Linked DNA regions of Idiomarina loihiensis L2TR. The protein of the gene in region 1 interacts with the protein of each later gene in a pairwise test. Links are inferred from orthologs where the notes say so. Each region holds a gene or a part of one and is shown in the gene's direction. Other genes may lie near its edges.

The links.
Region 2: the proteins of groL (region 1) and grpE interact in binary tests that used the Escherichia coli proteins (3 or more experiments, as listed by UniProt). The link is inferred for Idiomarina loihiensis L2TR from one-to-one orthologs.

Annotation. Positions count from the first base shown.
Region 1 is NC_006512.1:2,442,338-2,451,152, reverse strand. What follows is about bases 5,381-8,231. They hold groL (chaperonin GroEL), read left to right. Parts: upstream 5,381-5,908; coding sequence 5,909-7,555; downstream 7,556-8,231. Other genes in these bases: priC (primosomal replication protein PriC), read right to left, coding at 8,167-8,231; IL_RS11710 (DUF3016 domain-containing protein), read left to right, coding at 7,680-8,186; IL_RS11720 (co-chaperone GroES), read left to right, coding at 5,561-5,851; cutA (divalent-cation tolerance protein CutA), read right to left, coding at 5,381-5,396. In the rest of the region: prmA (50S ribosomal protein L11 methyltransferase), read right to left, coding at 45-926; accC (acetyl-CoA carboxylase biotin carboxylase subunit), read right to left, coding at 930-2,279; accB (acetyl-CoA carboxylase biotin carboxyl carrier protein), read right to left, coding at 2,300-2,755; aroQ (type II 3-dehydroquinate dehydratase), read right to left, coding at 2,770-3,228; IL_RS11730 (protein-disulfide reductase DsbD), read right to left, coding at 3,373-5,079; more of cutA, read right to left, coding at 5,076-5,380; more of priC, read right to left, coding at 8,232-8,487; EF-P beta-lysylation protein EpmB, read right to left, coding at 8,484-8,815.
Region 2 is NC_006512.1:1,043,671-1,047,922, reverse strand. The notes cover bases 1,533-4,252. They hold grpE (nucleotide exchange factor GrpE), read left to right. Parts: upstream 1,533-2,419; coding sequence 2,420-3,085; downstream 3,086-4,252. Other genes in these bases: dnaK (molecular chaperone DnaK), read left to right, coding at 3,191-4,252; nadK (NAD(+) kinase), read right to left, coding at 1,533-2,277. In the rest of the region: DNA repair protein RecN, read right to left, coding at 1-1,318; more of nadK, read right to left, coding at 1,399-1,532. UniProt on the Escherichia coli protein: Participates actively in the response to hyperosmotic and heat shock by preventing the aggregation of stress-denatured proteins, in association with DnaK and GrpE. It is the nucleotide exchange factor for DnaK and may function as a thermosensor.

The DNA of each region.
Region 1 (8,815 bases):
TGAGTCTTTTTTTCATTTTTTACTATTGACAAAGCGTACGCTTGTTAACCAACGCGGGTACCGCTGAGCATTGCCCAGTCGCCGTCTATAGTCGGGGTATCGAATTTTATGTGCGGTTGGTAAGCCTCAATAACCCCTTCTATTTGCCGTTCCAGTATACCGGATAAAACCAGTTGTCCGCCGGGGGAAACGAAGCCGAGTATGGTATCGGCTAGCTCTCGTAAAGGGCCGGCGAGGACATTGGCAAGTACCAAGTCCACCTGGGTTTCAGGTTGTTGGCTGGGTAGATAAAGGCTAAATTTATCGCCCACCTTATTGCGCTCAGCGTTATCTTTGGTCGCAATCAGCGCCTGTTGGTCAATATCAATGCCAACTACGTGTTCTGCTTTAAATAGTAATGCGGCAATGCCTAATATCCCTGAGCCACAACCGAAATCCACCACGGTTTTGCCGGTTGGTGGGTTGGCGTCTATCCAGCGCAGACACATAGCGGTTGTTGGGTGTGTTCCGGTACCAAAAGCCATGCCAGGGTCGAGCAAAATATTAACGGCTTCAGGTTTTGGTATCTCCCGCCAGCTGGGGCAAATCCATAAATTCTCGCCAAACTGAATAGGGTGGAAGTTATCCATCCATTCGCGTTCCCAGTCTTTGTCTTCCAGTGCATCGACTTTGTACTGCAAATCGCTGCCGAAAATGTTGGACTGTTTCAGGTTGGCAATAATGGCTTTGATGTCCGCGTCGGCGTCAAATAAGCCCGTGGCTAGAGTGTGTTCCCACAATATAACGTCGCCGGGGCGGGGTTCAAAAATGGGCGTGTCGGCGCCGTCTCGGTAAGTTACCGCCTGAGCGCCGTTAGCCATGAGCATGTCACCCACTTGGGGCGCATGCTCTTCACTACAGGAAAGGGTGAGTTGTATCCAGGGCATTAATTAATGCCCGCCTATACCAAGTTTTTTCTCAAGGTAGTGAATGTTGGTACCACCGTGCTGGAAGTTTTCATCTGCCATAATTGATTTTTGCAGAGGAATATTGGTTTTAATGTCTTCGATGATCAATTCATTTAAAGCATTACGCATACGGGCAATAGCAATATCACGGTTTTCGCCGTAAGTAATCAGCTTGCCTATCATCGAGTCATAGTTCGGCGGAACTTTGTAATCCGCGTAAACGTGTGAGTCCCAACGCACACCAAAGCCACCCGGAGAGTGGAAACGGGTGATAGTGCCCGGTGACGGTGTAAAGGTTTCAGGGTCTTCGGCGTTAATCCGACATTCAATGGCATGACCACGAATGACAACATCTTCCTGGCTGACCGAAAGCTGACGACCGGCTGCAATGCGCAACTGCTCTTTAATCAAGTCGATACCTGTGACCATCTCGGTAACCGGATGCTCAACCTGAATACGGGTGTTCATTTCAATGAAATAGAATTCACCATTTTCGTACAAGAATTCAAATGTACCAGCGCCACGGTAGCCAAGCTCTACACAAGCTTTGGCACAACGCTCACCAATAAATTTACGCATTTCAGGGGTGATACCCGGCGCAGGTGCCTCTTCAACCACTTTCTGGTGACGACGCTGCATCGAGCAGTCACGTTCACCTAAATGAATGGCATTGCCTTGTCCATCGGCCAGAACCTGAATTTCCACATGGCGAGGGTTTTCAAGGAATTTTTCCATATAGACAACAGGGTTACCGAAGGCTGCGCGAGCTTCGTTCTGAGTCATAGTGATAGAGCTGAGCAATTCGCTCTCCTCGCGTACAACCCGCATACCACGACCACCGCCGCCGCCTGCTGCTTTAATAATAATGGGGTAACCAATGCGCTTAGCAAGCTTCTTATTACGTTCGTCGTCGTCATCCAGAGGGCCATCCGACCCCGGAACGCAAGGAACGCCGGTTTTCTTCATTGCCTTAATGGCTGATACTTTGTCGCCCATAAGACGGATAAGATCCGGCGTTGGTCCAACAAAAATGAAGCCAGATTGTTCAACTTGTTCAGCAAAATCGGCGTTTTCGGCCAGAAAGCCGTAACCCGGGTGAATAGCTGCTGCATCCGTAATTTCAGCGGCGCTGATAATACGGGGAATGTTCAGGTAGCTCTCGTTCGCTGGCGCTTTACCTATGCAAATTGCTTCGTCTGCAAGTAAAACGTGTTTAAGGTTTCTATCAACCGTTGAATGAACTGCCACTGTTTTAATGCCGAGCTCTTTACAGGCTCGCAGTATGCGCAGTGCAATTTCGCCACGGTTGGCAATGACCACTTTATCTAACATGACAAATACCTGCGGTTACTTTATTCGATGATAAACAGTGGCTGATCAAATTCAACCGGCTCTTCGTTATCTACTAAAATCTGTTTAACGACACCGGATTTGTCTGCTTCAATCTGGTTCATCATTTTCATTGCTTCAATAATGCACAGTGTTTCGCCGGCATTAACGCGAGAGCCAACAGTAACGAAAGGCTTTGCATCAGGAGATGGAGCTTCGTAGAAGGTTCCAACCATAGGAGAGCGAACAACGTGGCCGCTAATTTCTTCACTGGCTGGTTCAGCCGCTGGCTGGCTTGCCGGAGCTGATTGTGGCGCTTGCTGAGGGGCGTGTTGCGGTTGTGGCGCGTATTGCATCGGTGCAGGCTGCGCACTGTAACGATTAATCCGAACTGACTCTTCGCCCTCGGTAATTTCCAGTTCTGCTACGCCAGATTCTTCAACGAGCTCGATCAGTTTCTTAATTTTTCGGATATCCATGCTAACGTCTACCTTTAGTTATCTGTATTGTTCAATGTAGTTAAAGCTGCTTGTAATGCGTATTCATAACCACGGGCGCCAAGCCCGCAGATAACACCGTCAGCCACGTCTGCCAAATAAGAATGGTGGCGGAAGCTCTCACGGCGATAAATATTGGAAAGGTGCACTTCAATAAAAGGGATTTTCACAGCCAATAACGCATCGCGTAATGCCACGCTGGTGTGTGCGTAGGCTGCCGGATTAATCACAATATAATCTACGGAGTCTTTGGCGGCTTGCTGGATCCAGTCAATTAACTGGTGTTCAGCATTGGACTGACGGAAATCTAGTGCTGTTGCGTGTTGTTTAGCAATGGCTCCCAGCGAATCAGCGATATCATCCAGGCTTTGCTTACCATAAAGCTCTGGTTCACGCTGCCCCAGTAAATTTAGATTCGGGCCATTGAGCACTAATATTTTAAAACGTTCTGCCATTGTGCCGCCATTTGCTGTGAAGTTACGGAAACTATTAAAAGTGACCACAACTTTCAGTTTGGGTTCCTATAACAACAGTATTATAGGGAAAAAAAGCAAGATTGCAGCACTTTACTGGTCTTATCAGCGCATTTAGGCACAAGTTTACTCGGAAACTATCTTTTCCAGATGCTTTTTGAAATCCTCAGCGTTCATATAACCGGTAACCCGGTATTCAGGGCGTTCGTTGCCTTCAGGGTCAAAGAACAGAATGGTGGGTAGCCCCAGCACCTTGTAGCGACTCAGAATCTCAACGTCTTGCGCGTTATTGCGGGTAACATCGGCCTGAATGAGTTTAAACTCCTGAAACTGCGCCTGAACCTGCTCATCTGAAAAGGTGTACTGCTCGAATTCCTTGCAGGCCACGCACCAGTCCGCATAAAGGTCTAGCATTACCCATCGGTCACTTTCTGCTACTTGTTGTTGTATGTCGCTGACATTACTAACAACAGTAAAAAGGCCGTGACTTTTTTGTTCCAGTTGCGCTTTATTAACCTGCCAGTAACTGCCTGTAGTAGCCGCCGCTGCTAAGAGTACAATAGTGATAACTTTCGTGGTGATCCGAAGCGGCTGGCTTATCGAAACAGCCAGAGATACGGCGGCGAGAATAAAGTAAAAAATCCACAGCCACATGCTAATACTGGTCGGAATAAGGCGCTCAATTAAGAATAAGGTAACTGCCAATAACAGCCAACCGAAGAACTGCTTAACCACGTTCATCCACGCGCCGGCTTTGGGCAGAAGCTTGCCGCCACTTAAGCCGAATAGAATAAGCGGCACGCCCATACCCAGGCTTAATGCGTAAAGAATAGCGACGCCGCTTACCATATCGCCCGATTGCGCAATAAAGAGTAACGCCCCTGACAAGGGGGCTGTGGTACAGGGTGATGCTACCAGGCCGGAAATAGCGCCGATAATAAAGACGCCAACGATATTGCCTCCGCTTTGCTGGCCGCTAAAGCTTTGCAGTTTTGACTGCCAGCTAATAGGAAGCTGCAGCGTATAAGCTCCGAACATACTCAAAGCAAAAAGCGCGAACAATACTGCAAGAACAATTAACACCACCGGATGCTGAAAGTAAGCCTGATACTGCATACCCGCTGATGCCACAACCAGGCCTAATAGAGAATAGGTAATGGCCATACCCTGAACGTATATAAAGGAAAGCCAAAGTGTGTTTTTCCAGTTACGTTCACGGTTGCCCAGCACAACGCCGGATAAAATGGGGTACATAGGAAACACGCAGGGGGTAAAAGCTAAGCCAATACCCAAAGCAAAAAAGAGTAACAATGTAATGATTAAATGTTGTTCACCTATACCGAACAGGCTGCTGTCGGTGTTTGGCGGTGCGGTGGCGGGGGCGGTTTCACTAGTACTGGAGAGTTTAATCTGCTTTTCAGTGGGCGGGTAACATAACCCCGCATCTGCGCAGCCCTGATACTGAACGGTAATGGTGTCGCCGGAAAACTCCGGGTTAAGTGTAAAAGACCACTCAACGTAGTTGCGGTATACAATTGACTCGCCAAAAAACTCATCGTTATGAGACTCGCCTTGCGGGAGTTCGGGTTCTGCTGCTAATGCATTTTCGGGAACCACCTTAAAGCGGTGTTGATACAAATAGTACTCGGGAGCGACAACCCAACTGACCGTCACTTTGCTGTCATTAACTTCGCTGTCGAAATCAAAAGCCTGATCTACCGATAAAAACTGATTGTCCTGCTGGAATGGATTCGACTGCACACTATGTGCTGGCGCAACGACGGCAAAAACCAGAGTTAAGGCTGCGAGACATGTGATGAATCTTTGTATCATTTAACTGAGTCCTGTATCCACGTCAGATAATCGGGTAAACCATCTTCAATATTGATGCTTATTAATTCTGGAGAATCGTAAGGGTGAATAGCACTGATGGTACTTTTTATGTCACTGAAACGTTCCGCAGTCGATTTTATCAGTAAAAGCCACTCCTGGTCTTCATGCAATTCGCCCTGCCAGGAGTAAATAGAGGTCATATTAGGCACTATGTTGACGCAGGCCACTAGCTTTTTTTCGAGTAGAGAACGCGCCAGCTGTTTAGCCGAGTCAGAACTGTCTGTGGTGCATAAAATTAATTGTGGTTGCTGAGTCATAGAACCTCCCTATAGCGCCTGTCAGTTTTGCAAATTAGCATAAAAATTTTTGAGCTTCCCCCTTGATAACAAAAATTCCTCCCCCATTTAATGTGCACACACATTTTTATCCGCCCCTTAGGGGTATTAACCACTAACAACAATAGGTTGAGGAGTTATCAACAATGAAACTTCGTCCTTTACACGATCGAGTCATTATTAAGCGCACCGAAGTCGAAGCGAAATCGGCTGGCGGCATTGTTCTGACTGGTTCTGCGGCAGAAAAATCTACTCGCGGTGAAATCGTAGCAGTAGGCAAAGGCCGCATTCTGGATAACGGTGAGGTACGTGCACTAGACGTAAAAGCTGGTGACAAAGTGCTGTTCAATGAAGGCTACGGTGTTAAAACCGAGAAAATTGACGGTGAAGAGTACTTAATCATGAGCGAAAGCGACATTCTGGCTGTTGAAGAATAAGACGTCAGAAACGCTTACTAGCACAACCGACTAAACGAATTTAAGAGGAAAGCAAAAATGGCAGCTAAAGAAGTCAAATTTGGTAACACAGCACGTCAAAAAATGCTGAAAGGCGTTAACATTCTTGCTGATTCAGTAAAAGTGACGCTGGGTCCAAAAGGTCGCAACGTTGTATTAGATAAGTCTTACGGTTCTCCTGTTATCACCAAAGACGGTGTGTCTGTTGCGAAAGAAATCGAGCTGGAAGATAAGTTCGAGAACATGGGCGCGCAGATGGTTAAAGAAGTGGCGTCTAAAGCAAATGACGAAGCGGGTGACGGTACAACAACCGCAACCGTTCTGGCTCAAGCCATTGTTAACGAAGGCTTGAAGTCAGTAGCCGCAGGCATGAACCCGATGGATCTTAAGCGCGGTATCGACAAAGCGGTTATCGCTGCAGTTGAAGAGCTGAAGAAAATTTCTCAGCCTTGTGCCGACAGCAAAGCCATTGCTCAGGTAGCGACTATTTCTGCAAACGCTGATCACACTATTGGCGAAATCATTGCTCAGGCAATGGACAAAGTAGGCCAGGAAGGTGTTATCACCGTTGAAGAAGGTCAGGCACTGACTGACGAGCTGGACGTTGTTGAAGGTATGCAGTTCGACCGTGGTTACTTGTCTCCTTACTTCATTAACAACCAGGAAAGTGGTTCGGTTGAATTAGACAATCCGTTCATTCTTCTGATTGATAAGAAAATCTCTAATATCCGCGAGTTACTGCCGGTATTAGAAGGTGTTTCTAAAGCCGGTAAACCTCTGCTGATTATTGCTGAAGACGTTGAAGGCGAAGCGCTGGCAACTCTGGTTGTGAACAATATGCGTGGCATCGTTAAAGTTGCTGCGGTTAAAGCACCAGGCTTTGGCGACCGTCGTAAAGCTATGCTGCAGGACATTGCTGTTCTGACTGGCGGTACTGTGGTTTCTGAAGAAATTGGTATGGAGCTGGAAAAAACGCAGCTGGAAGACTTAGGTACTGCGAAGCGCGTTGTGATTACTAAAGACAACACCACTGTTGTTGACGGTAATGGCGACGATACCGCTATCGACGGTCGTGTTAACCAAATCAAGCAGCAGATGGAAGACACTACGTCTGACTATGACCGTGAAAAACTGCAAGAGCGTCTGGCTAAGTTAGCTGGCGGTGTTGCGGTGATTAAAGTCGGCGCTGCTACTGAAATGGAAATGAAAGAGAAAAAAGCGCGCGTTGAAGATGCGTTGCATGCAACTCGTGCAGCTGTTGAAGAAGGCGTGGTACCTGGTGGTGGTGTTGCTTTGGTTCGCGCTGCGAGCAAACTGGCAGAACTGCGTGGTGACAACGAAGAACAGAACGTTGGTATCCGTTTAGCCCTGCGTGCGATGGAAGCGCCGTTGCGTCAAATCGCAATGAACGCTGGCGCCGAAGGTTCTGTGGTTGCTAACAACGTACGTGCTGGCGAAGGTAACTATGGTTACAATGCCGGTAACGACACTTACGGCGATATGCTGGAAATGGGTATTCTGGATCCAACCAAAGTAACCCGTTCGGCACTTCAGTTCGCGGCATCTGTTGGCGCACTGATGATCACCACCGAAGCAATGATTGCTGACATCCCACAAGATGACAACGCAGGCGGCATGCCTGGCGGCGACATGGGTGGAATGGGCGGTATGGGCGGCATGATGTAAGCCTCCCAACGCACTTTTGAAAAGGGGAGCCTTGATGGCTCCCCTTTTTTTATGGAATTTTTTTCATTATTTGTGTTCTAACCTAGAGATGACACCCTTGGCGATTGTATGGGAGGAAGATAGCATGCGTGTTCAAGGTATAGTGGGAGCGGCGTTATTAGCCTGTAGCTTTACAGCATATGCTGGTACGGCTGAAGTTTCCTGGAAAGATGTTGATAGTTACACAGATATTCGACCGGCCGATGGCTTACGTGATCGGTACCAGAAAAAGGTGATGGATAAGCTGACTGAGCATTTTCAGGAGTTGGCGGCAAAGCTTCCTGAAGATCAGAAGCTGGAAATTACCGTAACAGACGTTGATTTAACCGGCCGGGTTGAACCGACATTTGGACGCTCGAGTTCAAATTACGTGCGCATTGTTCGGGAAATTGACTTCCCTAGAATGGAATTTGATTATCGTTTAATGAGTAACTCAGGAGAAGCTGTAAAGGAAGGCCAGGCTCACGTAAAAAATATGGGGTTTAATTACGACAGCCTGGCATCAAGGATGAGACGGGATGACTTATATTTTGAAAAGCAGATGCTGACTCAGTGGTTCGAAGAAACCTTTGTTAACCAGCCTGACGAATAGCTTTAAGACGAGCGAGAGTTTCAGTCATCAACTGTAATTGTTGTACCAGTAACTGCAACTGCTGCTCGTTTTCTTTGTCCTGCTGCCATTTTTCAAAGTTGGCAGCAATTTCATTAAGGTAGGGCTGAAAACGGTTGCCTGTGCTTTCAAATACCGTTTGCTCGGCGAAAACGCCCTGGAACTTGGCTTTGCCTTGTTGACGCAGATCGTCAAGGTACTGGTCTGCATCAATAACTTGACGATACAGTTGCTGAAGATGATCCTGCAGTTTGCTTTCTACACTTTCCAGGTTATCGCTCATAGTTTTTCCTCTGTTAATGTATTAGTGCCGTCCGGCATGATAGCGGTTTTACTGAGTTCACCAGCTTCCTCTCTGACCAGGCGAGGAACCAGAAACCCAGGTAATTCATGAGTCATTTTTTGCCACAAGGCTTGCGCCTTCTCGTCACTAACCGCGAAATGGCTGGCGCCTTCAACTTTGTCCAGCTGGTGCAAATAGTAGGGCATAACCCGGGCACTAAATAACTTTTCACTAAGCTCAATAAGCGCGGTTAAATTATCATTTACTCCGCTGAGCAAGACGCTCTGGTTCAGTAAATGGATACCCGCGTGGTGCCAGTCATCGAGTG
Region 2 (4,252 bases), 1.4 Mb from region 1 along the record:
TTCGTGAAAGTTCACCCCCGGAAGCGACTTTATTCAGCGCCTGTATGGGTTGTCCCGGGTTGGTTGTGACCAGAAATTCGACCTCATCGGTACCCAGTCGGGTAGCCCGGGCGCTGGCATCATGTTCAACCTGAATAACAAAACGACCATGGGGCATATTCAACTCTTGCATCGAGCTGCTTATTTTTTGACTTAATTCCGCAGCTGCCTGCTCGCGGCTAGCGGAAAGCTTAAGGGCACTCTCACGGTAAACTTTGCGAGCCTGCTGCCGGTCTTCGTCAAGCTTCTCGGCTTGTTCACCGGCTTGTTCCAGATTATCAAGCTCATCTATTAGCTTTTTGTGTTGCTGGCTCAGTTCCGAGCCGGGTATCTGGTGCTTCTTCGCTAAATGGATAGCGGCGCTTAAGCGGTCTTCTATAATCTGAAGTTCGCCCGGGTCGAGCTCTAAGTCGTCCTGATACTGGCGTAATTCAAGTGCCGCTTCTTCAATGTGTACTTTCGCCTGTTGCAGTAACTGGTTAATAGGAGAAAGCGCGGTATCCATCTCTTCAGCTTCAGCTAAGCGTTGGCTGGCTGACTGAACCAGGCTGGATGCGTTATTGTGCTCTCCTTCGTAAAGAGCGTTTAAAGCAAACACGCCAGCTTCGAGTAAAACCTTGCTGTTACTTAAGCGTTTGTGTTTTTGCTCCAGCTCGTCGAATTCGCCATCAGCTAGCGCGAACTCATTCAGCTCATTAACCTGGTATTCAAGTAATTGACGCTGGGCTTCCAGCTCTTCTTTTTGTTGCTGATAGCTTTGGTATTGTTTTTCAACTGAAGCCCAGTTTTTATAGTCTTGCTGGACTTTGTCTAATAAGTGCTGATGGCGGGCGTAGCTATCGAGTAGCGTTAATTGATGCTCCTCTTTTAACAATAGTTGATGTTCGTGCTGACCATGAATGTTAACTAACAGAGGTGCAAGGGATTTTTGCTGACTGACGGGAACCGGTGTTCCGTTAATCCATGCTTTGGAGCGTCCGTCGCGCTGAATAACCCGACGTAAAACGCAGTCATCATCAGCATCAAACTCATTTTCAGTTAACCACTGATGGGCGGGGCTGGCATCTTCCAAAGCGAAAACAGCTGTAATTTCCGCTTTTTCCTGGCCCGGACGAACCCAGTTAGCATCGGCCCGACTACCCAGGCAAAGGCTCAAGGCATCCAGAGCTATAGATTTACCGGCGCCGGTTTCACCGGTGATAGCGGTCATGCCGTTGTGAAATTCAATGTCTAAAGATTTAACGACTGCAAAGTTGCGAATAGTTAATTGGGATAACATAATCTTCGCTCCAATACTGTTGATATATACAGGTTATACAGTATTTATACAGTAGCTGCGTCGAAATGCAAGTATCCTGTTTAAAAAAGTCGGCTACCCCAGCCTAGTTTATTACGTAATACGTGATAGTAGTTGTGGTCAATAGGATGAATCATACGTAAGGCTTTAGGGTATTTTTTAATAATAACATCATCCCCGGGGTGTACTGTCATCCTGACATGTCCATCGCAACTGATTTGCAGTAAGTCATTGTCGAAAGCTGCTTTCAACCTGACTTCACTGTTACCGTCGACGACAATTGGCCGACTGCTTAAAGTATGGGGAAACATAGTCACCAGAGTCATTGCGTCCAGACCGGGATGCAAAATAGGGCCGCCGCCTGACAATGAATAGGCGGTAGAGCCGGTTGGAGTGGCGCAAATTAAACCATCAGAGCGTTGACTAAAGACAAAATGGTCGTTCACGTAGAGTTCAAACTCTATCATGTGCGCGACTTTGTCGGAGTGCAGGACAATTTCATTAATTGCTCTGCCGGTACCCGATGAACTGCCGTTGTTAATGACTTCGGCGGAGAGCAGGAAACGTTCTTCTACGTGGTAGTTTCCATTAAGTACAGACAACAAAGGCGTCATGACTTCGTCAGGGTCTAAGTCGGTTAAAAAGCCCAAATTACCGCGATTGACGCCGATAACACCGATATCATACTCACATAAGGCGCGGGCAGCACCGAGCATGTTGCCATCACCACCGACGACAATAGCAATTTCGGCCCATTCACCTAAGTCCGGCAGGCTCAGCGTCTCAACTTCTTCCGGCAGGTTTAATTGCTCCGCCGTACGTGCTTCCAGACACAGCGCAAAACCACGATGAATTAAAGCCGTGGTAATCGTTTCTAAAGTTAACTGGGTACCACGGTCGTCGGCTTTGCCGAGTAACCCAATCTTTGTAAAAGCGCTCATTAACGGGATCCTTATGCGTTCGTGTGCTTACGCTACGATGAGCAAGAAAATTTATCAAGTAAGAGAAATCCCCTTGAAAGAAAAAAACTTGCCCCCATTAATCTTGCAACCTTAATTTTAAACTGGTTAAAGAGAGTCACTTATGACCGACAAAAACGATTCGAAACAGAAAAACGAAGCGGCTGATGAGCCGACCGTTGAGCAGCAAAAAGCTGAACAGGAAGCTGCACAGGCAGCGGAAGAGGCGTTGCAGCAGGACGTAGCAGCCGATGAAACTGAAACTGCGGGACAGTCATCAGAGCAAACGGATCGCATTGCTGAGCTGGAATTAGCTTTAAGTAAAGCAGAAGCGAAAGTAAATGATCAACGCGACTCGGTACTGCGCACCCAGGCTGAAATGGAAAATGTTCGTCGCCGGGCCAGTCAGGATGTTGAAAAAGCACATAAGTTTGCGCTGGAGAAGTTTGCTAATGAAATACTAACCTCTGTAGATAACCTGGAGCGTGCTTTACAGCTGGCTGATAAAGAAGATGAAGCGAACAAAAACTTTGTAGAGGGGATTGAGCTTACCTACAAAAATTTAACCTCAACTCTGGAAAAGTTCGGTGTAAAAGCAATTGGTGCAGAAGGCGAAGCCTTTAATCCGGATCAACACCAGGCCATGTCGATGCAGGAATCCGATGAGCATCCGAACAATACTATTATGGCGGTAATGCAAAAAGGCTACGAGCTGAATGGACGCCTGTTGCGTCCGGCAATGGTAATGGTGGCGCGTAACTCGAACTCGGGTGTGGATACAAAAGCGTAACAAAATCGAAAATTATCCCTGTGTTGGGTATTGAAATTCGAACATAGGCACCCCAGATAAGGGGTAACGAAACAAATTACATGAATCAGAAGTTGGAGACGAATCATGGGTAAAACGATTGGTATAGATTTAGGTACAACAAACTCTTGCGTTGCTGTACTGGATGGTGGCAAAGCTCGCGTTATTGAAAATGGCGAAGGCGACCGTACAACGCCGTCAGTAGTTGCATTTACTGACGATGGCGAAATTTTGGTCGGTTCACCGGCAAAACGCCAGGCAGTAACCAACCCAAATAAAACCTTATTTGCGATTAAGCGCCTAATTGGCCGTCGCTTTCAGGACGAAGAAGTACAGCGTGATATCGGTATTATGCCTTACAAAATTGTTAAGGCTGACAACGGTGACGCATGGGTAGAAATTGATGGTGACAAAAAAGCGCCACCACAAATTTCTGCGGAAGTCCTGAAAAAGATGAAAAAGACCGCCGAAGAATTTCTGGGCGAGAAAGTAACGGATGCGGTAATTACTGTACCGGCATACTTTAACGATGCCCAGCGTCAGGCAACCAAAGACGCCGGTAAAATCGCTGGTCTTAACGTAAAACGTATTATTAACGAACCAACAGCCGCTGCTTTAGCGTACGGCATGGACAAGAAGTCCGGCGACAACGTGATTGCGGTGTATGACTTAGGTGGTGGTACGTTCGATATCTCTATTATTGAGATTGACGAAGTTGAAGGTGAGCATACCTTCGAAGTACTGGCAACTAACGGTGATACACACTTAGGTGGTGAAGACTTTGATAACCGTTTAATCAACTACTTAGTTGAGCAGTTCCAAAAAGACCAGGGCATGGACTTGCGTAAAGATCCATTAGCTATGCAGCGTCTTAAAGAAGCCGCAGAGAAAGCGAAAATTGAACTGTCGTCAGCGCAGCAGACCGAAGTGAACTTGCCGTACATTACGGCAGACAACGCAGGTCCTAAGCACATGGCCATTAAAGTGACCCGTGCGAAGCTGGAATCACTGGTTGAAGATTTAATCAAGAAGTCGCTTGAGCCATTGAAACAGGCTTTAGCCGATGCGGATCTGTCTGTCAGCGACATTCAGGACATTATCATGGTCGGTGGTCAGACTCGTATGCCGAAAGTACAGGCTGCGGTAACG